DNA from 3 places in the Streptomyces sp. NBC_00631 genome. Region 2 is predicted to be linked to each of the others. Evidence: riboswitches for the same ligand, from Rfam matches in the RefSeq annotation. Region 2 holds a riboswitch; each other region holds the start of a gene.
What was found. A riboswitch is a leader RNA that binds a small molecule or an ion and turns the genes downstream of it on or off. The one in region 2 is predicted to bind cobalamin.
Positions count from the first base shown of each region.

Region 1 (10,236 bases), 7.7 Mb from region 2:
TCTGCGCCACCGAAAGGAGCTCCGCATGACCGGCTTCGCGGCCACGGCCGCCCTGGCCCTGGCGAGTGCCCTGGCCCTCGGCACCACACCGGCCGCCACCCATGCCCCGGACCCGCTGGCCCGCTACCACCACCAGCGCCTCACCTGGAAGAGCTGTGTGCTCGGCCCGGGCGACGACACCGGCAAGGCGCTGCGGAAGGCGGGCGCCCGCTGCGCCGACGTCACCGTGCCGCTGGACTACGACGACCCGGGCGGCCGTACCGTCACCGTCGCCGTCTCCCGCATCAGGGCCACCGACACCGCCCACCGCGTGGGTGCGCTGCTGCTCAACAGCGGCGGGCCCGGCGGGCAGACGATCGGTGACCCGCCGTGGGTGCGGGAGGCGATGAAAGGCGTGGGCAAGCGGTACGACGTGGTCGGCGTGGACCCGCGTTTCGTCGGCCGCAGCACGACCCTGGACTGCCACTGGCCCACGGGGTCGGGGATCCGCGGTCCGGGTCACGACCGGGCCGGATTCGACCGCTCGACCGCCCTCGCCGAGGAACTCGCCCGCGACTGCCGGAAGTACGAGGGCGACGTCCTGCCGTACGTCACCACCCGGAACACCGCGCGGGACATGGACGTGATCCGTGCGGCGCTCGGTGAGCGGCGGATCTCCTACCTCGGCTATTCGTACGGCAGTTACCTGGGCGAGGTGTACACCACGATGTTCCCGAAGCGCACGGACCGGGTGGTGCTGGACGGGGTGGCCGACCCCGACCGGTACAGCCCTCGCCTGCTGCGCGGCTCGGAGCCCGCCAACCGGCACGCACTGCGGGACTGGGCCGCCTGGGCCGCCGCCCGCGACACGACTTACGGCCTGGGCCGTAGCCCGAAGGCGGTACTGGCGGTCGTGGACCGGGTCCAGGCCGCGGCCGAGCGCGCCCCGCTGCGGGTCGGTGGCTACCGGGTGGACGACAGCGTCACACCGATGGTCGTCTTCAGCGGCCTCTCCCAGGACAACGACGCGGCGTACGGCGACTTCGCGGCGGCCGTCCGCGACCTGCGGGACGCGGCCGACGGCAGGCCGGTCGACCCGGGTCCATGGCTCGCCGACACGCTCCGGTTCATGCTGACCGGTTCCGAGTCGGCGTACGGCAGTGTGCAGATGGCCTTCCTCTGCGGGGACGTGGGCGCGCCCCGCGACCCGGAGACCTACTGGCGTGACGTCCGACTAGCCCGCGCGCAGGACCCGTTGTTCGGGCCGGTGACCAACAACATCGGGCCGTGCGCCTTCTGGGACCCGCCGCGCGAACGCCCGACCACCATCAGGGACGACCTGCCCGCCCTCCTCGTCAACGCGACCGGCGACCCTCGCACCGTCTACGAGGGCGCCCAGGCGGTGCACCGCGACTGGCCCGCCTCCCGGCTGGTGACCCTGCGCGGTGCGGACCAGCACGCGGTGTTCGGGGTCTACGGCAGCGGCTGCGTCGACGCGACGGTCAACGCGTATCTCGCCACCGGCCGGCTGCCGGCCGCGGACGTCACCTGCGCCGCGCGTTCTGCGCCGACGCCCTGAGCTCCTCCCACCGCACCCGTGGCCGGGGCGGGCCGCGCCGGCCCGGACAGCGGTCGGTGGCCCGCCTCGTGCCACGGAGCGCGCTCACCGCGCCGCTCACCCGGCCGCGAACCTCTCGTCCGTGGGCACCGGCCGGGGCGCGGCGGACCTGGCCCCGGTCCGTGCCCGCCGCCGTGCCTACGCGAGTTGACCACCGCTCCGTCGCGGAGCTTCCGGAGGTGCCGAGGCGTCAGCCGCCGAGTGCGGTCATCACCACCGCCTTGGCCTCCTCCTGCACCCGGGCGAGGTGGTCGGGGCCCTGGAAGGACTCGGCGTAGATCTTGTAGACGTCCTCGGTGCCGGACGGGCGGGCCGCGAACCAGGCGTTCTCCGTGGTCACCTTGATGCCGCCGATCGCGGCGCCGTTGCCCGGTGCCTCCGTGAGCACCGCGGTGACCGCCTCGCCGGCCAGGGTCTCCGCGGTGACCTGGGCCGGGGAGAGCTTGGCGAGGAGGGCCTTCTCCTCCCTGGTGGCGGGGGCGTCGATGCGGGCGTAGGCGGGTTCGCCGAAGCGTGCGGTGAGGTCGGCGTAGTGCTCGGACGGCGTCTTGTCCGTCACGGCCGTGATCTCGGAGGCGAGCAGGGCGAGCAGGATGCCGTCCTTGTCGGTGGTCCACACGGAGCCGTCCCGGCGCAGGAAGGAGGCGCCGGCCGACTCCTCGCCGCCGAACCCGATGGCACCGCTGACCAGTCCGTCCACGAACCACTTGAACCCGACCGGGACCTCGACCAGCCGACGGCCGAGGTCGGCGGCGACCCGGTCGATCATCGAGGAGGAGACCAGGGTCTTGCCGATGCCGGCGCCGGCCGCCCACTGCTCGCGGTGGCGGTAGAGGTAGGAGATGGCGACGGCGAGGTAGTGGTTGGGGTTCATCAGGCCGGCGTCGCGGGTGACGATGCCGTGCCGGTCGGCGTCGGCGTCGTTGCCGGTGGCGACGCGGAACTCGGTCCGCTTCTCGATGAGCGAGGCCATCGCGTACGGCGACGAGCAGTCCATGCGGATCTTGCCGTCCCAGTCCAGCGTCATGAACCGCCAGGTGGGGTCGGTGTAGGGGTTGACCACGGTGAGGTCGAGGCTGTGCCGTTCGGCGATCCGTCCCCAGTAGGCGACGGAGGCGCCGCCGAGCGGGTCGGCGCCGATGCGCAGTCCGGACGCCCGGACCGCGTCGAGGTCGAGGACGCTGGGCAGGTCGTCGACGTAGACGCCCATGAAGTCGTACCGGCCGGTGGCCGCGGCGGCGAGCGCGCGCTCGTACGGGATCCGCTGTACGTCCTTCATCCCGCCGGCGATGATCTGGTTGGCGCGGTCCTGGATCCAGGAGGTGGCGTCGGATGCGGCGGGGCCACCGCTGGGCGGGTTGTACTTGAAGCCGCCGTCGGCCGGCGGGTTGTGCGAGGGGGTGACCACGACCCCGTCCGCGAGACCGGCCGTACGGCCCCGGTTGTGGGTGAGGACGGCGTGGGAGACGGCGGGGGTGGGGGTGTAGCCGTCGGCGCTGTCGATCAGGACGGTCACGCCGTTGGCGGCGAAGACCTCAAGGGCGGTGACCTTGGCGGGCTCGGACAGGGCGTGGGTGTCGGCGCCCAGGAAGAGGGGGCCGTCGGTGCCCTGGCCGCTCCGGTACTCGCAGATGGCCTGGCTGGTGGCCGCGATGTGGTCCTCGTTGAACGCGGTCGTCAGCGACGATCCGCGGTGTCCCGAAGTGCCGAACGCCACCCGCTGGCCCGGGTCGGACGGGTCGGGGTGCAGTGCGTAGTAGGCCGTGACCAGCCGGGCCACGTCGACGAGGTCCTCCGGAGCCGCCGGCCGGCCCGCTCGCTCATCCGGCATGAGTCCACTTCCTCCGCAGTCGTTGATCGATCGCTCGCGGCCCATCTTTCCCTGTCAGCGGCCGCGGACGCGAGTGCGGCGCCGGTCGCGCGCCGAAGACACGGTGGGTTCACGACCGGTTCACAGCAGTCTCACCGCGTTCGGGGCCCGTTGTTCGAAGATGTCGAGCAGCCAGTCGAAGACGGTGGCTCCGCGCCCGGCGCGGGCCTCGGCCAACTCCGCGGCGACTGCGGCGCGGTTGGACGGGTGACAGCGGGCCAGCCGGATCTCCAGCTGGCGGGCGGTCTCCGCATGCCCCAGATACGCACGGGACGTGTCGTGGTCGCGCCACTCGAAGACGAAGTCGCGGTCGTCGGGCGTGCCGAAGCCGCCGCTGAGGCAGTCGGCGAACGCGTCGAGGTTACGGCCGAAGTAGCCGCCGGGCCCGTTGACCGCTTCGCCGATCACCCGCCAGAAGTCCTCCAGGGTCGTGATCGCGGTGCCGTCCAGTACGTAGGTCTCCGTCACGGCCCGCAGGATACGACGGCGTACCGGCCGCAAGCATTGGTTGCGGAGGAGATCACCCCGCCAGGACCACAGCCCGCCGCATCGATATATCGTGATACTGCTCAGACTGTATCGATGACATTGACGCAGGAATCGAGGGGTTCGGGATGTCGACCGAGCACGCCACCAGTCCCTTGCAGGATCCCCGGGTCCAGGCCGTACTCGACCGGATCCAGGCCGAGCGCCGCCGTCCCGCCGGAGGCGGGCCGCGCGGCGGCACCCGGGATCCGTACGCCTTCACCGACGTCGGCTTCTCCATCCACCCCGCCCAGGGCGACCTGATCTATCTGCTGTGCCGGGCCGTCGGCGCCACCCGGGTCGTCGAGTTCGCCACCTCTCTGGGCGTCTCCACCCTCTACTTCGCCACCGCGGTCCGGGACAACGGAGGCGGCACGGTGATCGGCTCCGAGATCGTCCCGGAGAAGGCGGCCGCCGCCCTGGGCCACCTCGCCGAGGCCGGCCTCGCCGACCTGGTGGACCTCCGGATCGGGGACGCCCGCGAGACGCTGCGCGACCTGGGCGGGCCCGTCGACTTCGCGCTCATCGACGGGTGGCCGGTCGACTCCGGCCCCTCGCTGGCCCGCCAGGTCATGGAGAACATCGCACCTCAACTGCGCCCGGGCGCGCTGGTGATGAACGACAACGCCGAGCCCGACTACCTGGACTACGTCCGCGACCCGGCCAACGGCTTCCGCACCCTCTCCCTGCCGCTCAAGGGCTCGACCGAGCTGTCCGTGCGGGTCGGACCGTCCGTCGGGGCCTGAGACCGGCACGTGCGGGCCGAGTCGACGGACGCGTCGGGGCGGGACGGGTGAGCGAACGCGCGAGGGCCCCCGGACGGATCCGGAGGGCCCTCGCGTGTCGTTCGGTGTGCCGGTCAGCGTGGAGCGGGCGCCGTGCGCGCGGCGGCCGGCGCCTTCGCCGGCTTCGGGTTGAGGACGCGCTCGGCCAACTCGCCGAACAGCAGGCCGAATCCGCCCCACAGCGACACCTGGATGGCGAGCGCCGAGAGCCGGAACCGCCACAGCAGGGTGGCCGGGAAGTCCTTCGGCACCTCGTTGACGACCGGCAGGAACTGGTACGCCAGCCCGATGACGACGCCGAACGCGACCACCGCGAGCACGGTCGCCCACCAGGTGCCCAGCCGTGGCCGGAGCCGCTTGCCGAGGATGGTGGCGGCGACCGCGAGAAGCACGCTGAGCAGCATCATCAGGAAGTACAGCGTGGTCCGCTTGCCGATGGTGTCCGGGTCGCCCACCGACGGCGGGTTGGCCGGGTACTTCAGGAACGGCACCACGTACACGGCGACGAGCGCGCAGCCGGACAGCAGCAGCGCGGTCGCCCGTGGCGAGAAGCGGCCGACGCGGCCGAGGGCGAAGGAGTAGGCCAGGGCGGCGATGCCGCCGAAGGCGACCCCGTAGACCAGGACACCGGTGGCCAGGCCGGCGGTGGACTGCAGGGAGCGGGAGACGACCTCCATCTCGTGCTCGTGCGAGTGGGCGTCCTCGAAGCTGATCGCCTTGTCGACGTTCGGCTCACCGAGCAGCCAGGCGACGACGAGGGCGAGCAGACCGGCGGCCAGACCGGCCAGCATGCCCCGCACCAGGAGGCTCCGGACCGTTGCGGAGTTCATGGGTGGTACGGCGTCCCTCGCGTCAGTGGCAGGGGAAGCCGAGCAGGTGGCGGGCGTCGTGCACCCACTCGTGGACGTCCGTGCCGCTGAACACGGAGGTGGCGCCCTGTTCGGCGCCGACGAAGTAGAGCAGGACCAGCATCAGGATGCCGAAGAAGACCGCCCAGGGAGCTATCGCGGACAGCGGCAGCTTGGCGGGAACGGCGGGGGTGGTGGCTGTCGGCGGAGCGACGGTCTGCGCCATGGCAGGACCTCCTCTGGGAGTTCGCGTCCCATCTCGGTGGTGCACAGGACGACGGCCACGGGTCTGACTCACAAGCAGCCCTCGGGCTCTTGCACACAGTGGCGCGACCGTTCCGGATTTCCACCGGCTTCCGTCTCGCCGTCGTCGATATCGGACAGACCGTACCGCGTGTCAGGGGCACGGCCAAGACCGCCTCACCAGCCGTGATCTTCATCTCGCCCCTGGTGAGCGGCGCCCGGGCGGGTCAGGCGGGCGGGGCCAGACCCAGTTCGCGCTCGCCGAGCGGGGCGAAGAAGCGGTCGACGACGGCATCGGTGACCTCGGCGAGGGTGGCCGGCGACCAGTGCGGGGTGCGGTCCTTGTCGACGACCTGGGCTCGGATGCCCTCCACCAGGTCATGGGTGGCGAGAGCCGCGCAGGAGACGCGGAACTCCTGGTCCAGGACGTGTTCCAGCGAGCCGAGGCGCCGGGCCCGGCGCAGTGCCTGGAGCGTGACCTTCAGGGCGGTGGGCGACTTGGACAGCAGGGTGTCCGCGGTCTCCTTCGCCGCCGGGTCGCCGTGCGCGAGCAGCCGCTGGACGATCTCCTCGACCGTGGCGGCCGGGTAGCAGGCGTCGATCCACGCCCGGTGCCCGGCCAACTCCCCGTCCGGCGCCTGCCGCACCTGCCGGGCGAGCGCCTCGGGCACGGGCAGGACGGCGAGGTCGGCGACGAACGCGGGGAGCGAGCCGGACGGCATGTAGTGGTCGGCGAGTCCGCACAGCAGGGCGTCGGCGGCGCCGATCTGCCCGCCGGTCAGCGCGAGATGGGTGCCCAGTTCGCCCGGCGCCCGGCCGAGCAGATACGTCCCGCCGACGTCGGGCACGAAGCCGATCCCGGTCTCCGGCATGGCGATCCGCGACCGCTCGGTGGCGATCCGGACGCCGCCGTGCGCCGAGACGCCGACGCCGCCGCCCATCACGATCCCGTCCATCAACGCGACATACGGCTTCGGGTAGCGGGCGATGCGCGCGTTGAGCCGGTACTCGTCCCGCCAGAACGCGGCCGCGGCCGACCCGTCACCGTCCCGGGCGTCGTCGTGGACGGCACGGATGTCACCCCCGGCGCACAGGCCGCGCTCCCCTGCTCCGGTGATGACCACGGTCTGGACGGCAGGGTCGTGCTCCCAGGCGGTGAGTGCCTCGTCGACGCGGCGCACCATCGCGTGCGACAGCGCGTTGATGGCCTTCGGCCGGTTGAGCGTGATGTGCGCGGCCCGTCCGCTGACGTGCAGCAGGACGTGTTCCTCGGCGCCGGTCATCCGGACACCTCCGCCGGGCCGCGGGCCACGATGAGGCGCATGGTCTCGTCGGTTCCTTCCGGGGTCGCTGGACGGGTGGGTCACGGACGATCATCTCGCGACCGTCCGGTCCCTGACACACCGGCCCTTCGCGCATCGCTGGGGAGACCAGGCGGTGCCCGGCGGCCGCCGCGTCCTCGGGGTCCACCGTCCCGGCCACAGCCGGGCCACGCCGAAGGCCGCCTCGACCACGAGGAAGGACCACAGCAGGCACGGCTCGCCGTGGCCGAGCGCGTACGCCTGCCAGGTGGCGAATACGACCGCTTCGCCGATCACCGGCCCGGCACCGAGCCCGGTCCATTCGGCCGGTACCGACGGAGCGGGTCCCCTGGAGGTCCGGTGAACCCGCAGGGAACTCTTGGTCATGGGTTTCCCTGGACGGCCGTTCGAGTACAAAGGGCTGCCTAACATGAGGCGATCACGAACGGTACGAATCCCCGGGAGCTCGGGATGGTGTTGTCCGGCCTCAGCTGGAGGTCGTTGCGTCCCTGGGCGGTCGTCGGTGTCGCCGTCGTATGCCTGGTGGCCGGGTTTCTGGCGCTCACGCACGACTCACGCCCCGCACACGCCGCCCCGGCCGCGCTGCCGCACACCACCGTGGAGGTGTCCGCCAGCCGCTGCGGCCGCGGATGGAGCACGCCGGTGCCCGGTGTCCAGGTCTTCGACCTGCACAACCCGACCGACGGGTCGGCCGAGGTCCTCCTGGAGGACCCGAAGAGCCAGGCCGTGTACGGCGAGGTGGAGGACATCGGGCCGGGCACGACCCGGGAGCTGACCGTCCGGCTCGGCAAGGGCGCGTACGCGTTCAAGTGCGTGCCCGACGACGCCGACGCCGTCACCGGGCCGACCGTCCGCATCGCCAGGGGCCGCAGCGGCCCGGCCGCGGCCCCGGTCACCGAGCACGACCTGATCCCGCCGGCGCTCGCCTACCAGAAGTGGGTGGGCGGCGGCCTGTCCGACGTCGTACGGCTGACGACGACCCTGCGGGCCGCGATCGACCGCGGCGATCTCGCCGCCGCCCGCACCGCCTGGCTGCCGGCGCATCTGGAGTACGAGCGGCTGGGCGCCGCGTACGACGCCTTCGGCGACGCCGACGGCGCGATCAACGGCACGGACGCGGGGCTGCCCGGCGGGGTGCACGACAAGGACTTCACCGGTTTCCACCGCATCGAGTACGGGCTGTGGCACGGCGAGTCCGCCGCCGGCCTGCGCGGTCCGGCGGCCGCGCTGGTGAAGGCGGTCACCGCGCTGCGCGACGACTGGGCGCAGACCCGGATGGACCCGGCCCAGCTGGGGCTGCGGGCGCACGAGATCCTGGAGAACACGGTGCAGTTCGAGCTGACCGGCCGTACCGACTACGGCAGCGGCAGCAACCTCGCCACCGCCCGCGCCAACCTGGACGGCACGGTGGAGGTCATGTCCCGGCTGCACCCGCTGCTGGCCGGCCGGTACTCCGGTCTGGCCGGTCTTGAGAGCGAGCTGAAGCGGGCCGGCACGAGCCTCGACGGCTTCGGCCACGGCGGCACCTGGACGCCCCTGGGCAAGCTCGGCCACCGGCAGCGCGAGGACGTCGACGCGGTCCTCGGCGACCTGGTGGAGCGGCTGGCGTCGGTGGCGACCCTGTGCGATCCGCGGAGGACGGTATGAGCGTGAACGAGACGAGCGGACGGGGCGGAGTGGGCCGCCGCGGGTTCCTGCGCGGCGCGGCCCTGGCGGGTGCGGGGCTGGCGGCCGGCGGCCCGGCCGCCCCCGCCACGGACACCGCCACCGCTGCCGCCGCCGCCACGACCGCGATCGCTCCCTTCCACGGCGTCCGCCAGCGGTCCGCGATCGCCGCGCCCCGCCGGACGACCGTGTTCACGTCCTTCGACGTGACCGCCGAGAGCCGCGCCGACCTGACCGAGCTGCTGCGCACACTCACCGAACGAGCCCGTTTCCTCACCTCGGGCGGCACCCCGGACCCGGTCGGCGTCACCGGGCCGCCCGCCGACTCGGGCGTCCTCGGTGAGCAACTGCCGTCGGGTGCGCTGGCGGTGACCGTCGGCGTAGGCGGCTCGCTCTTCGACGACCGGTACGGGCTCGGGAGACTGAGGCCGCGCCGGCTGACGACGATGCCGGCCTTCCCGGACGACGACCTGCGGCCCGAGTGGTGCCACGGCGACCTCAGTTTGCAGTTGCACGCGGACGACACCGACACCGTGCTGCACGCGCTGCGCGACATCGCCCGGCACACCCGGGGCGGTATGCAGGTCCGCTGGCGGCTGGACGGCTTCACCAGCCCGCCCCGCCCGACCGGCACCCCGCGCAACATGTTCGGCTTCAAGGACGGCACCGCCAACCCGCAGACCGCCGACGCCCGGGAGATGGACCGGCTGGTGTGGGTCGGCGAGGACTCCGGCGAACCCGGCTGGGCGGTCGGCGGCAGCTACCAGGTGGTACGGCTGATCCGGATGCTGGTGGAGTTCTGGGACCGGGTCTCGCTCAGCGAGCAGGAGCGGATGTTCGGCCGTTCACGCGAGTCCGGGGCGCCCCTGGACGGGAACGCCGAGCACGACACGCCCGACTACGCCGACGACCCGAAGGGTGACGTCATCCCGCTGGACGCGCACATCCGGCTGGCCGACCCGCGCACCACGGCCACCGCCGACCAGCGGATCCTGCGCCGTGCCTACAACTACGACCGGGGCATGGACAGCAACGGCAACCTCGACATGGGCCTGCTGTTCAGCTGCTACCAACAGGACCTGGCCCGGCAGTTCGAGACCGTGCAGAGGCGGCTGGCCGGGGAGCCGCTGGTCGACTACGTCTCCCCGTTCGGCGGCGGCTACTTCTTCGCCCTGCCCGGCGTGCGGGACCGGAACGACTGGTACGGACGCGCCTTGCTGACCTGAGCTTGTCCGAACAACTTCAGGGCATTTCCGTAACCCATACAGTCAACACACAGTCAAGATTTGCCCCAGCATCCCTGACCCGGTGTTCATTCACCCGCCATCATGACTCCGCCGGAACGCCCGCAAACGAGCGAAGCATCCCTGCCTGTACGACG
Region 1 covers NZ_CP107734.1:906,221-916,456, forward strand. The annotation lists gene OHB00_RS04305 (serine hydrolase domain-containing protein) at 1-29, shown strand, start outside; gene OHB00_RS04310 (alpha/beta hydrolase) at 26-1,558, shown strand; gene pgm (phosphoglucomutase (alpha-D-glucose-1,6-bisphosphate-dependent)) at 1,788-3,428, opposite strand; gene OHB00_RS04320 (barstar family protein) at 3,549-3,935, opposite strand; gene OHB00_RS04325 (O-methyltransferase) at 4,082-4,738, shown strand; gene OHB00_RS04330 (CbtA family protein) at 4,852-5,607, opposite strand; gene OHB00_RS04335 (CbtB-domain containing protein) at 5,630-5,851, opposite strand; cobalamin riboswitch at 5,888-6,029, opposite strand; gene OHB00_RS04340 (enoyl-CoA hydratase/isomerase family protein) at 6,096-7,151, opposite strand; gene OHB00_RS04345 (hypothetical protein) at 7,242-7,556, opposite strand; gene OHB00_RS04350 (EfeM/EfeO family lipoprotein) at 7,641-8,837, shown strand; gene efeB (iron uptake transporter deferrochelatase/peroxidase subunit) at 8,834-10,081, shown strand.
Region 1: another riboswitch for cobalamin. It lies ahead of OHB00_RS04335 (CbtB-domain containing protein); the one in region 2 lies ahead of OHB00_RS39520 (HoxN/HupN/NixA family nickel/cobalt transporter).

Region 2 (10,236 bases):
GGGTCGCGGCCGGTGTTCGTCACCGACACCTCCGTCTCGTCGTGGACCGAGGTCCTGATCGACGAGAGTTCCGACACCGGCGCGAGCCGTGTCCTGGCGACCCTGACGGTCCCCGTGACGGGGGTGACCCGGGTGCCGGACGTGTTCGGGGACAGGACGGCCGTGGCACAGAGCGTGCTGCGCGCCGCGGGGTACGTGCCGGTGATCGGCGGCACCGTGTCGGACTGCCCCGGTGGCGAGGTGTACGAAACCATCCCGGCGGGCGGCACCGCCTTGCCGCTGGGCAGCAACGTGGACCTCATCGTGACCACCTGGCCGACCAACAAGTGCCCCTGACCCGAGCCGGGTTGCCCGAACGAACGAATCCGGAGGCGGGGAGGCCGGCAGCCTTCCCCGCCTTCCGGCCTCGTTCTCCGCAGGATCCCGCGGTCGCCCCGTGCCGGCACCGTCCCGCGCGACCACCGTCAGGCGCCGACACCGCCCGCCAGGACCACGTGTTCAGGACATTCCATGGGCGGGCCGGCTGCGACAGGACGGGAACGTGGGCATCACATGTCCGTGCGTGAACCACGAGGTGGCGCCCGAAGCGGCGGACGGGATCGACTCGATGGACCTGGCAGGCGCCTTGGACCTGCTGCGCGTGGAGGCCGGCGCGGCGACGCCGCGGGGCCCGGCGGGATCGGACAGGTCGTACGGTCGCATGACACACTCGGACCGGGCGTACAGGCGTCGACAGCGGGAGGTAGCACCTTGCTGACATTGGATCTGCACCCGGTCTTCAGGAACAACCGCGACATCGAACTCTCGCTGCGGCAGATCGTCTTCCAGGCGAAACGCACGGGGGAGCCCGTCGTGCAGATCATTCATGGGAAGGGCACCGGGCAGCTCAAGGGCCGCGTCCTCGCGTTCCTCGGCCAGAAGCACATCCGCAAGCTGTACGACCGCGTGGAGATCGACACGGCGAACACGGGCCGTGTCCTGGTGCACTTCGCGCCACCGCAGGGCGCTCACCGAGTCGTCGGTGACCAGTCCGAGCCGATCGCCTGAAAGGCGTCCGTCGGCTGGCGCCCAGCGGCGCCGACACCGCCGGTCCGGCCTGGGTGCACCGGCTCGGCTTCGCCACGGCAGACCCAGGGACAGCAACCGTGTCGACCACCCCGTTCTCCGGCTCCTCCGCAGGGGTTCGGGTCCAGTGCTGCCGGCGGGCGGCGGAGTCGGCGGCAGTGCGGTGGCCGATCGGGGCTTGGGCGAGCGGTTCCCGGGAGCGGTGCAGGAATGCCTGCCGGAGCAGCCGCCCCGCCGCACGAAGGCATTCCCGGGTGCGAGATACTCTCCCGATGGGTTCACGTACTTCCCCGACCAGCCGGCCGATCACGATACGGAGGGCCGTCGCGCGGGATGCCAGACGGCTCACGCGGCTCGTGCGTGGCTCAGGCGCCTACGAGGGCAAGTACGCAGCCGCAGTCGCGGGCTACCGGGTCGGTCCTGATTACATCGAGGCCCACCGCGCTTTTGTGGCCGTAGGCGCCGACGAGCCCGGAGGCCGGGTCCTCGGGTTCTACTCGCTCGTCCTCGCTCCACCGGAACTCGACCTGCTGTTCGTCGCCGACGAAGTGCAAGGACGAGGTATCGGACGGCTCCTCGTCGCGCACATGCAGTCCGAGGCCCGTGCCGCCGGGATCGACTGCCTCAAGGTCGTGTCGCATCTTCCCGCCGCGGACTTCTACCACCGCGTCGGTGCGGTGCGGACCGGGACCGCTTTTGCGAACCCGCCCGCCGTGCCGTGGGACCGTCCCGAATTCGAGTTTCGCATTCCTTCGGAATGACGCGGGATGCCGGTTGGCGGAGCACTGGCACCGGTGTACTCCGGATCAAGCACCCGCGAGTCGGTCCGGCTCCGTGGAAAGACGGGTTTCGGTGCTCCTCGGCTCCGGGGGACACGCCGTCGGCGGCCCGCCACTACTGGTAGCCGTACCGGGGACGCTCCGGCCAGGGGCCCAATTCCCCCAGCTCACAGCCCTGTCTCGCGAGCGTGTGGTGGCGGGCATGGGTGGAAAGCGAGAGGGTAGCCGAAGGATCGTCGGCCGTTTCACAGTGGGCCGTGTCCTTGGTCCGTTACGCGGCCGGCCGGTTCCGCAGCCGGGGGCCGGAGGAGATGGAGGACGTCGTCCAGGTCGGAATGAGCGGCCTGATCAAGGCGATCGACCGGTTCGAGCTGTCCCGCGAGGTGGACTTCACCTCCTTCGCCATCCCCTACGTCGTCGGTGAGATCAAGCGGTTCTTCCGTGACACCACCTGGGCCGTGCACGTACCCCGGCGGCTGCAGGAGGCCCGCGTCCAGCTCGCCCGGGCCACGGAGGAACTGCGAAGCCGGTTGGGTCGCACGCCGACGGTCAAGGAGCTGTCAGAGCTGATGAGCCTGCCCGAGGGCGAGGTGATGGAGGCCCGAACCCGAGGCAACCGACGCACCGTCGACGAACGAGGCCGCGGAGGGACCGCTCCGCGTTCCGCAGCTCAGTCGGGCTCAACGCGTCGACCGGACCCCGCCGGAAGAGACAACCGCGAGCGGGTGTGACGGACGTACTGGGTGACTAGGGCCGAACCCGGGGAAGAAGGAGCAGCAACCGATAGGAGGTTGCCATGCGTGGCGGGGATCTGGAACTGGGGCAGCTTCTGGCCGCCGCTGAGGCGGCACCGCCCGGGGAGTCCGTCGAGGTACTTGCGAACGACCTGCGCAAGCGCTTCGGTGCGGAGCGTGTGTCGTTCCTGTTCGTCGACCTCGTGGGCCGGCGGTTGCTGCGCCTGATCACGCAGGCCGACGATGACATGGAGGGCGCTGCCGAGCGGATCGACCTGGAGGGCAGTGTCTACGACGCAGTCCTGCGCAGCCAGCGCCAGCGCGTGGAACCGGACGGCCAGGGCGGGCGGCGCGTGATCTCGCCGGTGACCAACCGCGGCGACTGCATCGGTCTGCTGGAGGCGACGCTGCAGAACGCCGACGACACCGTGCTTGCGCAGATCGAAGACGCGGCGCACGCACTGGCTTACATCATCGTCACGGACCGCCGTTTCACCGATCTTTACCACGCGGGCCGGCGCACCACCCAGACCAGCCTGGCCGCCGAGATCCAGCACCAGTTGCTTCCCTCAGCCTCCTGCTGCGAGGCTCCCCAGTTCACCCTCGCGGCAGGGCTGGTGCCGGCCGACGACATCGGCGGGGACACCTACGACTACACACTCGATCGAGACACACTGCACCTGTCCATCACCGACGCCATGGGACACGACACCCACTCCGCGCTGCTCGCCACGCTCCTGGTCGGCGCCATGCGCGGCGCCCGCCGTGGCGGCTGTGACGCACTCCAGCAGGCGCAACGCGCCCACGACGCCCTGTTGACCCACAGCCGCGGCCTGGCCACTGGACAATTGCTGTGCATCGGCCTCTCGACCGGCACCTGCGAACTGGTCAACGCAGGGCATCCCCGGCCCCTGCGCCTACGCCGAGGCGCCACCGAGGCCGAAGAGATACAGCTCGCAGTCGACCTCCCCTTCGGCGTGGCAGCCCCCCACGCCTACCGTGTCCAGGAACTCCAGCTTCGCCCCGGCGACCGTCTGATTCTGCTCACCGACGGCATGCAGGAACGCGGCGCCGGAGCCGTCGACCTGGCATCCCTCGTGTGGGACACTCGCACCTCACACCCCAGGGAAGCCGTGCGCAGCCTGACCAGCGCGGTGCTGGATGCCTGCCGGGGAAACCTCAGGGACGACGCCACCGTCCTCGTCCTGGACTGGCACGGTCCGCGGCGCGAAGACGGCTGAAGCTGTCCCCAACGCCCAGGGCACCCTGGTCGCCACCGACGAGGGGCCCGGCGAGGAGTTCTGGGCCGGCCTGCTCGCCGTCTCCGACGTGATGGGCACCGGCTGGTACGCGGTCGACGCCGTCGACGCCGCCGAGGTCCGGCCCGGCTCCACCGCCGTGGTGGCCGGCGACGGCGCGGTCGGCCTGCGCGCGGGCATCACCACCTACGCCCCCCTGCGCCGCTGGGGCGCCGGACCCGGCAAGAAGGTCGCGGCCGTCGGCCTCGGCCGAGCGCGTCCTCGCCTCCGACGTCCGCTACCGCTTCGTCATCGACACCACCACCGTCGCCTGACCCGCAGAGCCTGGCCGGCGCGGTGGGCATCGTGATCGCCCAGGCAGCCGGCCGCGACCCTGTACTCCGGCGGCAGGCTGGTGCGCTGCTACGGCCGCCTTCATGGTGTCCGGCTTCGTCTCGGGACGGCTGTCGGAGCGGCGGCCGGAAAAGGGCACCTCGTCCTGGACCTCGCCATGGCCCTCGCCATGGCCCTCGCCGTGGCCCTCGCGGGTGCGGGCGGGCTCCTGGTCACCGCGGCCCCTGCAGTTGCCGCCGGCCGCGCGCCACGAGCGCCCCCCGCACCACGCAGCAACTCGCCACCAGCCGCCGCGCCCTGGACGTCACCCTCTGCGAGGACACGTTGCACAGGCTGGACGAGATCCGGCCCGGCCACGGTGGCGAAGCCCCGGGGCGGGTGGTCGCTGATTCCCGTGTCCGACCTCGGCGTTGGCGGGGCCGCGGCCGGAACCGGGAGCCGTGCCCCCGGACCGGCTCAGGCGTCGATGATGACGGGGATGATGAGGGGCCGACGGCGGTGGGTGCGGAACGCCCAGTTCGCCACGGCGCGGGCGACGAGTTGTTCGAGTTGGCGCGCGTCCCCGACGCCTTCCTCGGCCGCGGTGGCCAAGGTCTTCTCGATGACGGGGATGACCGGCTCGAAGGTGGTGTCGTCGTGGACGAAACCCCGGGCGAGGAAGTCGGGGGCCTCGGCGAGGGCGCCGGTGTCCGCGTCGACGATCGCCACGACCGTGACCACGCCTTCGGCAGCGAGGGTGAGGCGGTCCTTGAGGGACGCTTCGGTGGCGCCGCCGACTTCCATGCCGTCCACGTAGACGTTGCCGGCGGGGACCTTGCCGGTGACGGATACGCGCCCGTCGACCAGGTCGACGACGACGCCGTCCTCGGCGATGACGACCCGGTCGGGGTCGACACCGGTACGGATGGCGAGGTCGGCGTTGGCCCGCAGGTGGCGCCATTCGCCGTGCACGGGCATGACGTTGCGGGGCTTGACGATGTTGTAGCAGTAGACGAGTTCGCCGGCGCTGGCATGCCCGGAGACGTGCACCTTGGCGTTGCCCTTGTGGACCACGTGGGCGCCCCACCGGGTGAGTCCGTTGATCACCCGGTAGATGGCGTTCTCGTTGCCGGGGATGAGGGAGCTGGCGAGCAGGACGGTGTCGCCCTTGCCGATGCGGATCACGTGGTCGCGGTTGGCCATCCGGGACAGCGCGGCCATCGGTTCGCCCTGGGAGCCGGTGCACACCAGAGTGACCTTGTGGTCCGGGAGCTTCTCCAGTTCCTTGGTGCTCACGACCAGACCGGAGGGGACCTTCAGATAGCCCAGGTCACGGGCGATGCCCATGTTGCGGACCATCGACCGGCCGACGAAGCCGACCTTGCGGCCGTGCTGGTGGGCGGCGTCCAGAACCTGCTGGATACGGTGCACGTGGCTGGCGAAGCTGGAGACGATGACCCGGCGCGGCGCGGTGCGCATCACCTGCTCGATCGCCGGGTTCAGCTCTCGCTCGGAGGTGGTGAAGCCGGGTACTTCGGCGTTGGTGGAGTCGGTGAGGAACAGGTCCACGCCCTCCTCGCCGAGGCGGGCGAAGGCGCGCAGATCGGTGATGCGGTCGTCGAGAGGAAACTGGTCCATCTTGAAGTCGCCGGTGTGCAGCACCATCCCGGCCCGGGTGCGGATCGCGACCGCGAGGCTGTCGGGGATGGAGTGGTTGACCGCCACGAACTCGCAGTCGAAGGGCCCGAAGCCGCGCCGGTCGCCCTCCCGCACCCGCACCGTGCGCGGCCGGATGCCGTGTTCCTTGAGCTTGGCCTCCAGGAACGCCAGTGTGAGCTTGGAGCCGACGACGGGAATGTCCCTCCGCTCGCGCAGCAGGTACGGCACGCCTCCGATGTGGTCCTCGTGGCCGTGGGTGAGTACCACGGCCACGATGTCGTCCAGCCGGTCCCTGATCGAGGTGAAGTCCGGCAGGATCACGTCCACACCGGGCTGGGTCTCCTCCGGGAACAGCACGCCGCAGTCGACGATGAGCAGCTTGCCCGCGTGCTCGAAGACGGTCATGTTGCGGCCGATCTCGCCCAGGCCGCCCAGGGCGATGACCCGCAGCCCTCCTTCGGAAAGGGGCGGCGCGGCGGTCAGCTCGGGATGCGGATGACTCATACCCCGACGGTACCCGGAGAGCGGGACAGGGTGACTCATTGCCTCCGTCCCCCGACGAGGGCTCGATGAGCGCGGCGCGGATACCTGGTCCTGCCACCACAGAAACACTCACCGGAGCGGGTGAGAATCAGCCGCCTGTCTGCGCGTCCGAAGCGGGACCGGGCCTGGCCGACCGCTGGATCATGGCGACCTTTCGAAAGCGACCCGGGCCCGATGACCGTCGGCCGTCAGCAGACAGGTGCCGGGCATGCCCGCCATGCGGGCCACAGGGATTCGTTTCGGTAGGTCGAGGCCAACTCGGCCGCGCGGCGGCGGCGCTCCGCGAGTTCGTCCTCCGACAGCTGCGGCGGCGGGGCGTCCTTGCCCGCGACGACATCACCGATGCGCATGAAGTACTCGTCCTGGCCGGCGGGGGTGCACATGCACAGCATGCGGGCCGGCGCACCCGAGGCGTTGCGGAAGTTGTGCGGCGCGTTGGCCGGGCTGTGTGACAGCTGACAGCACGCCGGAGCCCCGCGTTCAGCCGGTGCCGGCGGTGGTGCAGTGTTTCAGCAGGTCGACGGTGACGGGGTCGACAACCCGGTAGCGCACCACACGGCCCTCCTTCTCGCCCGCCACGACGCCGGCGGCGCGCAGCAGACGCAGGGCCTGGGAGACGGCTGGGTCGTTCATGCCGGTCGCCACGGCGAGGTCGGAGACGGCGAGTGGGCCGGTGTGGTGCAGGGCCAGCAGGAGGGCGAGGCGTCCGGGGTCGGCCAGCAGAGAGAACCGCTCGGCCCAGGTGCGGACGTGGCCGGGTTCGCCGATGGCGGCGATCGCGTCGCAGACCCGGTGGCCGTCGATGGTGCGGCGGCCGGAACGGTCGGCGGGGACGAGGTGCATGCGCGCCATCCTCCCAGGTGCACCGATGTGATCTTGCGTACCTGCGTAGCTGCGCAGGTATGCAGGGAGTATCGGGTCCCCGTACGGTGGGGGAGCCGTGGTGCTCGGGAAGACCGGTGAAAGTCCTTCGCGGATCGAGGGATTCAGGCCGGAGCGGCCCTCGCCACTGTGATCAGGGAGTTCCCGTCCCATGGGTTGTACGGTCACTGTCCGCCGACGGCGGACGGGAAGGCCGGGACGGGCACGCGGCACCTGTAAGCCAGGAGACCGGCCACGGCATCTCACGAAGTGATCCACGAGGTGCTGGAGCGTGACCTGATGGCCCTGCCCGAAAACGGGACCGAGACCGATTCTGTTTCCTTTCGCTGGCGGCGCGAGGACACCGTCAGGACGGCGGGGCTGATGGCGGTGATCGCCGCCCTGCATGTCGTCGCCTTCGGGGTGCTGTTCCTGCTCGTCGTCCCTGGGCACTACGAGATCGGCTCCAAGGCGTTCGGAATCGGGCTCGGCGTCACCGCCTACACGCTCGGTATGCGGCACGCCTTCGACGCCGACCACATCGCCGCGATCGACAACACCACCCGCAAGCTGATGGCCGACGGCAAACGGCCGGTGTCGGTGGGCTTCTGGTTCGCGCTCGGCCACTCCAGCGTGGTGGTCGTGATGGCGGCACTGGTGGCGGGCGGCGCCGCCATCGCCGGCACGCTGATGAACGACGGCTCAAGCACCCACCGGACGCTGGGCGTCATCAGTACGACCGTCTCCGGCTCCTTCCTCTACGTCATCGCCGCGCTCAACCTGGTGGCTCTCGTGGGCATCCTGAAGGTGTTCCGGGCCATGCGGGCAGGCAGGTTCGACGAGAAGGAGCTCGAACGGCACCTGGACTCCCGCGGGTTCATGAACCGGATCCTCGGCCGCCTCACCAGGTCCATCACCCGGCCCGGCCAGATGTACCCGATCGGTTTCCTGTTCGGCCTGGGCTTCGACACGGCGACCGAGGTCACCTTGATGGTGATGGCGGGGTCGGGCGCGGCGGCGGGCCTGCCCTGGTACGCGGTCGTCTGTCTCCCCCTCCTCTTCGCCGCGGGCATGAGCCTGTTCGACACGCTGGACGGAACCTTCATGAACTTCGCCTACCAGTGGGCCTTCTCGAACCCGGTCCGCAAGGTGTTCTACAACCTCACCATCACCGGGCTGTCCATCGCCGTCGCCTTTCTGATCGGCACCATCGAACTGGTCGGCGTGCTGCACGAGAAGCTCGACCTGCGCGACGCCGTGACCGACTGGATCGCCGGACTGGACCTGGGCAACGTCGGCTATGTGATCGCCGGGCTGTTCGTCGTGGTGTGGGCCGCCGCGGTGGCGTACTGGAAGCTGGCCAAGGTGGAACAGCGGTGGGCGGCCCGGCTGGGAGAGGGCAGCTGACACTTCAGGACCGGCTGCGGGCCGGGAAGCCCCGGCGCTTCCCGGCCCGCCGTCTCGTGTGTGTCCCGAGCGGTGGCGGACGTACCGATGCCCGCGACGACCTTCAGGTGCAGACGCGGTTTCACCGCGTCGGTGCCGACGATCGCGGCCTGCGCCTTCGTCGCCGCGTCCTGCCGCTTGCCCGGGTCGGACTCCGTCCCGGCGGCGACCAGCCCGTCCGCGTTCTTGTCGCACAGGAAGGCCGGGTTGTAGGAGCCGTCGCGGGTGAAGTCGCCGGCGAGGACCGTGACCGGGTCGCCGGTGTCGAGCATCATGCTGCCGGAGCACCTGGGCGGTCTCCGGCAGCTCTGGCCGGTCGCCGTAGGCGGCGATGGTGACGCTCCTGCCCTCGGGGCTGGTGGCCTCCGCCCGGCCGGCCGGCTCGGTCCGCTTGCCGGCGGCCCAGGTCAGGGCGGGACCGAACGTCCGTTGTCTCAAGCGCTACCTGGCCCGGGAGGTCTTCCACCCGGTCGGACAGCTGCAGTCGGCCCCCCCCGCTCACAGGGGCTGTCGTGACACCTGAAAGCGCGACGAGGCCCTGCCGGTCCGGTCGGCGGGGCTCCGTCGTGCGCGGCTGGTCAGGATGGGTGGGAGCGTGTGCAAGGGCTCCGTCATACCCCGGCTCGCCGCTTTCTCCCGACCTGACCGCCGGAACCCTCCTCGGCGATCTGATCGGCGACTACGAACTTGCCGTCGGCGGCCACTGACCCCGCTGCGGCTGCTCGCCTGCGACTCACGTGAGGCGAGCAGCCGCCCTGTCCGCCGCCCATCGCGGAAGGCGTTGCGTACGTCGTTGAGCGGTCGGCGGTCGCGGAGTCTGCACGCGCTCGCGTACGGCGCCTGCGTGCGGCCGGCGCCTGCGCGGTGCCGAGGGCGCCGCAGCCCGGGTGCGAAGGAAGCCGCCGTGCGTCGGTTGGGTGACCTGGAGGGGACCGGGCCTGGGGCTGCACGCACACCTGTACCCGTCAGCAGGCGCAGCGGTGCTCATGCAGGACGCCCTCGTGGACGAGCCGGACCCGGCGGGCGCGCCGGCCGGTTTCGTGGAACAGATGAGTACGGAGGAAGTGGACGCGATACGCTCGGCGCTCCGAGCGGTGAAGAGGCGGAGTAGCGCATGATCACAGCCGCGGGGCTGGCCGGATACGCGGTCCTGGTGGGTGCCGTGGTGCCGCCCCTGCTGGCCAGGGCCCCGTGGGCGCACCGGGCGCCGGCTGCCGCGGTCCTGGCATGGCAGGGCCTCATGGTCACGTTCGTTGTCGCCACCGCCCTCTCGGTGTACCACGTAGTGACGGCCGAACAGCATGTGCACGACGGAATGATCGGGCTGCTCACTGCATGTGGACTGCCCGCGGACGCCTCGTCGGCGGGCGACGCGCCCCTCACCTTCGACGCCGCCCTGGCGATCGCGGCACCCGTCGTGGTCGTCCTGCTGCCGGCCGGGTGGCTGGTCCGGTGCGCCTGGCGGGCGCGACGTGCCAGCAACCGCCAGCTGGACATGCTCACTCTTGTCGGCGAACCCGCGCCCGAGTACGGCGCCACGATCGTCGACCACGGCATTCCCGCCGTGTACTGTCTGGC
Region 2 covers NZ_CP107734.1:8,641,453-8,651,688, forward strand. The annotation lists gene OHB00_RS39475 (PASTA domain-containing protein) at 1-336, shown strand, start outside; gene OHB00_RS39480 (Smr/MutS family protein) at 751-1,047, shown strand; gene OHB00_RS39485 (GNAT family N-acetyltransferase) at 1,338-1,826, shown strand; partial or broken gene OHB00_RS39490 (sigma factor) at 2,102-2,461, shown strand; gene OHB00_RS39495 (PP2C family protein-serine/threonine phosphatase) at 2,641-3,819, shown strand; partial or broken gene OHB00_RS39500 (IMP dehydrogenase) at 3,824-4,018, shown strand; gene OHB00_RS39505 (ribonuclease J) at 4,627-6,312, opposite strand; gene OHB00_RS39510 (hypothetical protein) at 6,540-6,734, opposite strand; gene OHB00_RS39515 (ArsR/SmtB family transcription factor) at 6,832-7,194, opposite strand; cobalamin riboswitch at 7,276-7,485, shown strand; gene OHB00_RS39520 (HoxN/HupN/NixA family nickel/cobalt transporter) at 7,513-8,619, shown strand; gene OHB00_RS39525 (hypothetical protein) at 8,511-8,933, opposite strand; gene OHB00_RS39530 (M56 family metallopeptidase) at 9,773-10,236, shown strand, end outside.

Region 3 (10,236 bases), 5.9 Mb from region 2:
CCAACGCGATGGCCACGACCATCTCGACCGGCGCGCTCAAGCCCAAGATCGCGGTGACGATGTCCGCCGCGCTCAACCTGGCGGGCGCCTTCCTCTCCGTGGAGGTCGCCAACACGATCTCGAAGGGTCTCGTCGACGAGAACGGCATTCGTCCCGAGGTCATCTTCGCCGCGCTCGTCGGCGCCATCCTCTGGAACCTCGTCACCTGGCTGGTGGGCCTGCCCTCCAGTTCCTCGCACGCCCTCATGGGCGGCCTGATCGGTGCCACCGTCGCCTCCGCCGGCTTCGGCGCGGTCCACGGCGACGTGCTCGTCACCAAGGTCCTGCTCCCGGCGGTCGCCGCCCCCGTGGTCGCGGGCCTCGCGGCGATGCTCTCCACCCGGCTCTCCTACACGATCGGCAAGAACGCCGACGACAACGCCACCCGCAAGGGCTTCCGCGCCGGCCAGATCGCCTCCGCCGGACTGGTCTCGCTCGCGCACGGGACCAACGACGCGCAGAAGACGATGGGCATCATCACCCTCGCGCTGATCGCGGGCGGTTCCATCGCCCCCGGCTCGAACCCTCCCACCTGGGTCATCCTCTCGGCCGGCCTCGCCATCGCGCTGGGCACCTACATCGGCGGCTGGCGCATCATCCGCACCATGGGCAAGGGCCTGACCGACCTCCAGCCGCAGCAGGGCTTCGCCGCCCAGACCAGCGCGGCCACCGCCATCCTGGCCTCCTCGCACCTCGGCTTCTCGCTCTCCACCACGCACGTCGTCTCCGGTTCCGTGATGGGCGCGGGCCTCGGCCGCAAGGGCGGCACGGTCCGCTGGTCCACCGCGACCCGCATGGTCGTCGCCTGGCTGCTCACCCTCCCGGCCGCCGCGCTGGTCGGCGCCCTCGCCGAGTCCGTGACGGACCTCGGCGACTGGGGCACCGCGCTCGTCGCCGTCTTCCTGGTGGCCACCAGCGCCGGCATCTGGAAGCTGTCCCGCCGCGAGGTCGTGGACAGCGGCAACGTCAACGACGCCGACACCGCCGAGCCGGCCGGCGTGGTGACCACGGCGATCGCGGCCGTGACCCCGCCGCCCGCCGGCCCGGTCACCGACGATCTCGTCGCCACCATCCCCGCCCCCGCTACCGCCCCCGCCGCTCCCGCGACCGACCCGGCCGCCACCGTCTGACCCCCGAGGAAGAAGCGACATGAACATCGACTGGGCAGCCATCGGCTCCGTCTTCGGCGTCAGCCTCGTGGTCACGGTGGGCCTGGTGGCCCTGTTCACCCTCGGCATCAAGGGCCTCTCCGCCCGCGAACGCGCCACCGCCCAGGGCGACTCCGCCGCCCTGGCCGTGACGGCCGCCTACCTCTGCTTCGCCGGCTGCGCGGCCGCGGTGGCCTACGGGATCCACCTGATCGTGGCGAAGGCCTGACACAACAGGGGCTCGCCCCCACCGAAGGCTCCTCTCCATCCGCTCGGAGAGGAGCCTTCGGCATGCCCCACAGACCTCGGCAGGTAACCGGTGTGGGCCTTCCCACACACTCCCCTCCCAGGTCAACGGCAAGTTGACGGGTCTTCCAGGGGCGTGGTGGACTTCCGGAGCCATGTACGGCGGCAAGGGAGGAAGCCGGTGTGAATCCGGCGCGGTCCCGCCACTGTCACCGGGGTAGCAGTCCCCGGAAGCCAGGAACTCTCACCGCCGGTCTCGTCGAACCAGGGCGCGGACACCCTGAGTGAGGACATATCGCCATGCACGGCTGCCGTTCGAGGTTCAGTACCCGGTCGTTCCCCCACCCCGCGGCCGGCTGAGCCGATGGGTGCCGATCGCGTCTTCGCGTACGGCGCCGCCGCCGGCCTTCTCGGTGATCTGCTGCTCGGCGATCCGCGCCGGGGGCATCCGGTCGCCGTGTTCGGCCGGACGGCCGGGGCCGTGGAGCGGGTGCTGTGGCGGGACCACCGCGGGTGGGGCGCGCTGCACACCGCCGTGTGCGCCGGCGGCGCCGTGGCGCTGGGCGCCGTGGCCCAGCGGATCGTACGACCGTCCACCGCGGCGTCCGTGGCCCTCACCGGCGCGGCCACCTGGGCCGTGGTCGGCGGCACTTCGCTCGCCCGCGAGGCCCGCGCCGTCGGGCGGGCCCTGGAGGCGGGCGACGTCGAGGCGGCCCGCGCGCGGCTGCCGCATCTGTGCGGGCGGGATCCGCAGGCCCTGGACGCCGACGGGATCGCACGGGCGGTCGTGGAGTCCGTCGCCGAGAACACGAGCGACGCGGTCGTCGGGGCGCTGGTGTGGGGGGCCGTTGGGGGTGTGCCGGGGCTGCTCGGGTTCCGGGCCGTGAACACCCTGGACGCCATGGTGGGGCACAAGTCGGCCCGCCACCGCCGGTACGGGTGGGCTTCCGCGCGGCTGGACGACGTGGCCGGATGGCCGGGGGCGCGGCTCACCGCCGTGCTGGCCGCGGTGTCCGGAACGGACCCCAAGGGAGCGGTACGGGCCTGGCGGGCCGATGCCGCGAAGCATCCGAGCCCCAACGCGGGGCCCGTGGAGGCGTCGTTCGCGGGGGCGTTGGGGGTACGGCTCGGGGGGACGTTGTCGTACGGGGGGCGAGTGGAGCATCGGCCGGTGCTGAACGGGGAGGGGCGCGCTGTGGAAGTCGCTGACATCGATCGGGCGGTGCGGTTGTCGCGGCGGGTGGGATGGCTGGCGTGGGGGGTGAGCGCGGCTGCGGCCCTGCTGCGCGGATCGCTTCGGGGAAGGGCGTCATGAACAACGGAGGCCTCCTCGTGGCCGGTACCACCTCCGACGCCGGGAAGAGCGTCGTCACCGCCGGTATCTGCCGGTGGCTGGTGCGGCAGGGTGTGAAGGTCGCGCCGTTCAAGGCGCAGAACATGTCCCTCAATTCGTTCGTGACGCGTGACGGGGCCGAGATCGGGCGGGCGCAGGCCATGCAGGCGCAGGCCTGCCGGGTGGAGCCGACCGCGCCGATGAACCCGGTGCTGCTCAAGCCCGGTGGCGAGCAGAGCAGTCAGGTCGTGCTGCTCGGCAAGCCGGTCGGTGAGCTGAGTGCGCGTGGCTACCACGGCGGGCGGCAGCAGAAGCTGCTCGGGACCGTGCTCGACTGCCTCGCCGAGTTGCGGGGCACGTATGACGCGGTGATCTGTGAGGGAGCCGGCAGTCCGGCGGAGATCAACCTGCGCCGGACCGACATCGTGAACATGGGGATCGCCCGGAATGCCGGGTTGCCCGTGCTCGTGGTCGGGGACATCGACCGCGGGGGCGTGTTCGCGTCGTTCTTCGGCACCGTCGCCCTGCTCTCGCCCAAGGACCAGGAACTCGTCGCCGGGTTCCTCGTCAACAAGTTCCGGGGTGACGTCTCCCTGCTGGAGCCGGGCCTCGACATGCTGCACGGGCTCACCGGGCGGCGGACGTACGGCGTGCTCCCGTTCCGGCACGGGCTCGGGATCGACGAGGAGGACGGGCTGAGGGTGTCGTTGCGCGGGACGGTGCGGGAGTCGAACACCGCGCCGCCCGTCGGCGAGGACGTCCTCCGGGTCGCCGTCTGCGCGATACCCCTCATGTCCAACTTCACGGACGTGGACGCCCTGGCCGCCGAACCGGGCGTCGTGGTGCGGTTCGTGGACCGGCCTGAGGAGCTGGCCGATGCCGATCTCGTCGTGGTTCCGGGAACCCGCGGGACGGTTCGCGCCCTGGAGTGGCTGCACGAGCGGGGGCTCGCGCGGGCGCTGCGGCGCCGGGCCGCCGAGCAGCGGCCCGTGCTCGGCGTCTGCGGTGGCTTCCAGATCCTCGGTGAGCACATCGAGGACGACGTCGAGAGCCGCCGAGGCCATGTCGAAGGGCTCGGGGTGCTGCCCGTGCGCGTCCGGTTCGCCCGGGAGAAGACGCTGACCCGGCCCGTCGGGGAGGCCCTCGGCGAGCGGGTCGAAGGGTACGAGATCCATCACGGGGTGGCCGAGGTGACCGGTGGGGATGCGTTCATCTCTGATGACCATGGACACAGCCTGGACGGGTGCCGGGTCGGGCAGACCTGGGGCACGCACTGGCACGGCTCCCTGGAGTCGGACGGTTTCCGCCGGGCCTTCCTGCGCGAGGTGGCGGCCGCCGCGGGCCGCCGGTTCGTGCCGGCCCCCGAAACCTCGTTCGCCGCGCTGCGCGAGGAGCAGCTCGACCGGCTCGGCGACCTGATCGAACAGCACGCGGACACGGACGCGCTCTGGCGGCTCATCGAGTCGGGCGCGCCGCAAGGACTGCCTTTCATTCCACCGGGAGCGCCCGCATGAGCACTGTGTTGTTGTTGTCGACCGCGGACACCGATCTGCTGGCGGCCCGGGCCGCCTCCGGTGCCGGCTACCGGATCGGCAATCCGACGCGCGTCGACGTCGCGGCGGAGCTGCCCGCGCTGATCGAGGGCGCGGACATCGCCGTCGTACGGCTGCTCGGCGGCAAGCGTGCCTGGGAGGACGGGCTCGCCGCGCTGAAGGCCGCCGGGATCCCGACCGTGCTGCTCGGCGGCGAGGCCGTGCCGGACGCGGAGTTGATGGCGGAGTCCTCGGTGCCGGCGGGTGTGGTGGCCGAGGCGCTCAGGTACCTCGTCGAGGGCGGCCCCGCCAACCTCACCGAGCTGGCCCGGTTCCTGTCCGACACCGTGCTGCTGACCGGTGAGGGGTTCGACGAGCCGCAGAAGATGCCCGAGTACGGCGTCCACGGCGCCCGGACCCGGGAGAGCGGCCGGCCGACCGTCGGGGTGCTCTTCTACCGGGCCCATGAACTGAGCGGCAACACCGCCTTCGTGGACACCCTCTGCGATGCCGTCGAGGCGCAGGGCGCCAACGCCCTCCCGGTGTACTGCGGTTCGCTGCGCGGGGCGGACGCCGGGCTGTACGAGCTCCTCGCCGAGGCCGACGCGCTGGTCGCGACCGTCCTGGCGGCCGGCGGCACGCACGCCTCCCAGGCCTCGGCCGGCGGTGACGAGGAGGCCTGGGACATCGGGGCGCTCGCCGACCTCGACGTGCCGGTGCTGCAAGGTCTCTGCCTGACCACGTCGAGAAGCGCCTGGGACGAGTCCGACGCCGCCCTCTCCCCCATGGACGCGGCGATGCAGGTCGCCATCCCGGAGTTCGACGGACGGCTGATCACGGTCCCGTTCTCCTTCAAGGAGCAGGGTCCGGACGACGTCCCGGTGTACGTCGCCGACCCGGAGCGGGCCGGACGCGTCGCCGGAATCGCCGTACGGCACGCGCGGCTCAGCCACAAGCCGAACGCGGAGAAGAGGATCGCGCTGGTCTTCACCGCGTATCCGACCAAGCACTCCCGGGTCGGCAACGCGGTCGGTCTGGACACGCCCGCGTCGGCGGTGCGGGTGCTGGACGCCCTCCGGGACGCCGGGTACGGCGTCAGCGAGTACCCCTCCGGCGGCGACGAGTTGATCCACCGCCTCATCGAGGCCGGCGGGCACGACGTCGAGTGGCTGACCGAGGACCAGCTGGCCGCCGCGCCCGCGCGGGTGCCGCTCGCGGACTACCGGGCGTGGTTCGAGAAGCTCGACCCGGAGCTGCGGGACGCGATGACGCAGGCGTGGGGCGAGCCGCCGGGCACGCTGTACGTCGACGGTGACGACATCGTGCTGGCCTCCCTCCAGTTCGGGAACGTCGTCGTCATGATCCAGCCGCCGCGCGGCTTCGGCGAGAACCCGATCGCGATCTACCACGACCCGGACATGCCGCCGTCGCACCACTACATGGCGGCCTACCGGTGGCTGGAGAACAGTTTCGGGGCGGACGCGGTCGTGCACATGGGAAAGCACGGCACCATGGAGTGGCTGCCGGGCAAGGGTCTCGGCCTGAGCGCGGGTTGCGCGCCGGACGCGGTCCTCGGCGACCTGCCGCTGATCTACCCCTTCATCGTCAACGACCCCGGCGAGGGCACCCAGGCCAAGCGGCGCGGGCACGCCACCGTCGTCGACCACCTGGTGCCGCCTATGGCCCGTGCCGACACCTACGGCGACCTGGCCAAGCTGGAGCAGCTGCTCGACGAGTACGCGCTGGTGTCGGATCTGGACCCGACCAAGGCGCCGGCCGTCCGCGCCCAGATCTGGACGCTGGTCAAGGCGGCCGAGCTGCACCACGACCTGCATGTGGACGAGCAGCCGGAGGACGGCGACTTCGACGAGTTCGTCATGCACATCGACGGCTATCTGTGCGAGATCAAGGACGTGCAGATCCGCGACGGTCTGCACATCCTCGGCGGCGGACCGGTCGGTGAGGCGCGGGTGAACCTGGTGCTGGCCGTGCTGCGCGCCTCGCAGGTGTGGGGCGGCCAGGCCAACGCGCTGCCAGGGCTCAGGGCCTCCTTCGCGGCCCATTTCGGGCTCAGCGAGAAGGAGTTGCTGGCCGAGCCGGGCGCGCCGGTGAAGGTCCCGGTGGAGCTGACGGATCTGGTCGAGGGCCCCTCACGTACCGCCGCCGACGCGATCGACCTGCTGGAGCAGCTGTGCCGCCGGGTCACGGAGGGCATGGAGCAGCGGGGCTGGGCCGTCGCCGAGAGCGGCGCGCTCGTACGGGAGGTGCTCGGCACCGAACTCCCCGAAGCCGTCGCGGTGCTGGAGTTCGCGTGCGCCGAGGTCGTGCCACGGCTCGCCCGGACCACGGACGAGATCGGGCACATCCTGAAGGCCCTGGACGGCGGTTACGTCCCGGCGGGCCCCTCCGGCTCGCCCACCCGCGGTCTGGTCAACGTCCTCCCCACCGGCCGGAACTTCTACTCGGTCGACCCCAAGGCCATTCCGTCCCGGCTGAGTTGGGAGGTCGGCCAGTCGCTCGCGGACTCGCTGGTGCAGCGGTATCTGAGCGACACCGGCGCGTACCCGCGGTCCGTCGGCCTGACGGTGTGGGGCACCTCCGCGATGCGCACCCAGGGCGACGACATCGCCGAGATCCTGGCGCTGCTGGGCTGCCGTCCGGTCTGGGACGACGCGTCGCGGCGCGTGACCGGTTTCGAGGTGATCCCCCTGGCCGAGCTGGGGCGGCCGCGCATCGACGTCACGGTCCGGATCTCCGGCTTCTTCCGGGACGCGTTCCCGCACGTGGTCGGAGTGATCGACGACGCGGTGCGCACGGTCGCCGAGCTGGACGAGCCCGCCTCGCAGAACTACGTGAAGGCGCATGCCGACGAGGACACCGCCGAGCACGGCGACCGGCGGCGCGCGACGGCCCGGATCTTCGGCTCCAAGCCGGGGGCCTACGGTGCCGGGCTGCTGCCGCTGATCGACGCGCGCAACTGGCGCTCCGACGCCGACCTCGCCGAGGTGTACGCGGTGTGGGGCGGTTACGCCTACGGGCGCGGGCTCGGCGGGCGGGCGGCGCGCGGCGACATGGAGACGGCGTTCAGGCGGATCGCGGTCGCCGCGAAGAACGTGGACACCCGCGAGCACGACCTCGTGGACGCCGACGACTACTTCCAGTACCACGGCGGCATGGTCGCCATGGTGCGTCATCTGACCGGCGCCAACCCCGAGGCGTACGTGGGCGATTCGGCCACGCCCGACCAGGTGAGGACGCGCACGCTCGGCGAGGAGACCCACCGGGTCTTCCGCGCCCGGGTGGTCAACCCCCGCTGGATGGCGGCCATGCGCCGGCACGGCTACAAGGGCGCCTTCGAGATGGCGGCGACCGTGGACTACCTGTTCGGGTACGACGCCACCGCCGGGGTCGTGGACGACTGGATGTACGAGAAGCTCAGCGCGGAGTACGTCTTCGACGCGGAGAACCGGGACTTCATGAAGAAGTCCAACCCGTGGGCGCTGCGCGGCATCACCGAACGGCTCCTGGAGGCCGCCGACCGGGGCCTGTGGGCCGAGCCGGACGCGGACACCCTGGAGCGGCTGCGCGCCACCTACCTGGAGCTCGAAGGCGACTTGGAAAGCGACTCGGAGGGCGACGACCAGTGAGTACCCCGTTCCCGTTCACGGCCGTCGTCGGCCAGGACGACCTGCGGCTCGCGCTGCTGCTGAACGCCGTCTCGCCGGCGGTCGGCGGAGTGCTGGTGCGCGGCGAGAAGGGCACCGCCAAGTCGACGGCGGTACGCGCCCTCTCGGCGCTGCTGCCGGCCGTGGACACCGTCGCCGGCTGCCGTTTCTCCTGCGACCCGGCCGCGCCCGACCCGGCCTGCCCCGACGGCCCGCACAACCCGCCCGGCGCGTTCGAGTCCCGCCCGGCGCGCATGGTCGAGCTGCCGGTGGGCGCCTCCGAGGACCGGCTGGTGGGCGCGCTCGACATCGAACGCGCCCTGGCGGAGGGCGTGAAGGCCTTCGAGCCGGGCCTGCTGGCCGACGCGCACCGGGGCATCCTCTACGTCGACGAGGTCAACCTCCTCCACGACCACCTGGTCGACCTGCTGCTGGACGCGGCGGCGATGGGCGCGTCGTACGTGGAACGCGAGGGTGTCTCGGTGCGGCACGCGGCCAGGTTCCTGCTCGTCGGCACCATGAACCCCGAAGAGGGTGAGCTGCGCCCGCAGTTGCTCGACCGGTTCGGCCTGACGGTCGAGGTGGCCGCCTCCCGCGAGCCCGACCAGCGGGTGGAGGTGGTACGGCGGCGGCTCGCGTACGACGACGATCCGACGGGTTTCGCTGCGCGTTGGGCCGGCGAGGAGGCCGCCGTGCGGCAACGGATCGTGGCGGCACGGGAACTGCTGCCGTCGGTGCGGCTGGGCGACGGGGTGCTGCGGCAGATCGCGGCGACCTGCGCCGCCTTCGAGGTCGACGGCATGCGCGCCGACATCGTGATGGCGCGGACCGCCGGCGCGCTCGCCGCGTGGGCCGGGCGGACGGTGGTGCTGGCCGAGGACGTACGGCAGGCCGCGCTGCTGGCGCTGCCGCACCGCAGGCGCCGCAATCCCTTCGACGCGCCGGGACTCGACGAGGACAGGCTGGACCGGACGCTGGAGGAGTTCGCCGGAGAGTCCGAGGACGACGATCCGGATCCGGACGGTCCCGGTGGGGGCGGCGGGCAGCCGCAGCCCGACGAGGGGCCGCAGGGCGACGGTGACACGGACGGCGCCGCCCGGCCCGAGGCCGGGGAGGGCGAGGGCGTGCCGCGGCAGGCCGGTGGCGGGGAGCAGGCTCCCGTACGGGCCGCCGAGCCCTTTCGTACCAAGGTGCTGAGTGTGCCGGGGATCGGCGAGGGGGCCGCCGGACGACGGTCCCGGGCGCGCACCGAGCACGGGCGGACCACGGGTGCGCGACGGCCGCGCGGTGCCCTGACCAAGCTGCACCTGGCGGCGACGGTGCAGGCCGCCGCCCCGCATCAGCGGGCGCGCGGGCGGTCCGGGCCGGGGCTCGTGCTCCGCCGGGACGATCTGCGGCAGGCGACCCGGGAGGGCCGCGAGGGGAACCTCGTGCTGTTCGTGGTCGACGCGTCCGGGTCGATGGCCGCACGGCAGCGGATGAGCGCTGTGAAGGGTGCCGTGCTGTCGCTGCTGCTCGACGCGTATCAGCGGCGGGACAAGGTGGGGCTTGTGACGTTCCGGGGGGCGGCCGGCGAGGTGGTGCTGCCGCCGACGTCGTCGGTGGACACGGCGGCGGCCCGGCTGGAGTCGCTGCCGACGGGCGGGCGGACGCCGCTCGCCGCCGGGCTGTTGAAGGCGCATGACGTGCTGCGGGTGGAGCGGTTGCGGGATCCGGCGCGGCGGGCGCTGGTGGTCGTGGTGACGGACGGGCGGGCCACCGGTGGGACGGAGCCGGTCGCCCTCGCCGGGCGGGCGGCCCGGCTGTTCGCGGCCGAGGGGGTCGCCTCGGTGGTTGTCGACTGCGAGTCGGGACCCGTGCGGCTGGGGCTGGCGGGACAGCTCGCCGGTGAGCTGGGCGGTACGGCGGTGACGCTCGACGAGTTGCGGGCGGACGCCATCTCCGGGCTGGTGAAGGACGTACAGAGGAGGGCCGCGTAATGCCGCAGGGGCAGCCGAGTGTCGTACCGGACGACGGACTGACGACCCGTCAGCGCCGTAACCGTCCTCTGGTGGTCGTGCACACCGGGATCGGGAAGGGCAAGTCGACGGCCGCGTTCGGGCTCGCGCTGCGGGCCTGGAACCAGGGGTGGCCGATCGGGGTGTTCCAGTTCGTCAAGTCCGCCAAGTGGAAGGTCGGCGAGGAGAACGCGCTGCGGGTGCTGGGCGCCTCCGGCGAGGGCGGGAGCGTCGACTGGCACAAGATGGGCGAGGGCTGGTCGTGGGTGCAGCGCG
Region 3 covers NZ_CP107734.1:2,783,645-2,793,880, forward strand. The annotation lists gene OHB00_RS12775 (anion permease) at 1-1,169, shown strand, start outside; gene OHB00_RS12780 (hypothetical protein) at 1,189-1,416, shown strand; cobalamin riboswitch at 1,556-1,698, shown strand; gene OHB00_RS12785 (cobalamin biosynthesis protein) at 1,798-2,748, shown strand; gene OHB00_RS12790 (cobyric acid synthase) at 2,745-4,280, shown strand; gene cobN (cobaltochelatase subunit CobN) at 4,277-7,945, shown strand; gene OHB00_RS12800 (putative cobaltochelatase) at 7,942-9,942, shown strand; gene cobO (cob(I)yrinic acid a,c-diamide adenosyltransferase) at 9,942-10,236, shown strand, end outside.
Region 3: another riboswitch for cobalamin. It lies ahead of OHB00_RS12785 (cobalamin biosynthesis protein); the one in region 2 lies ahead of OHB00_RS39520 (HoxN/HupN/NixA family nickel/cobalt transporter).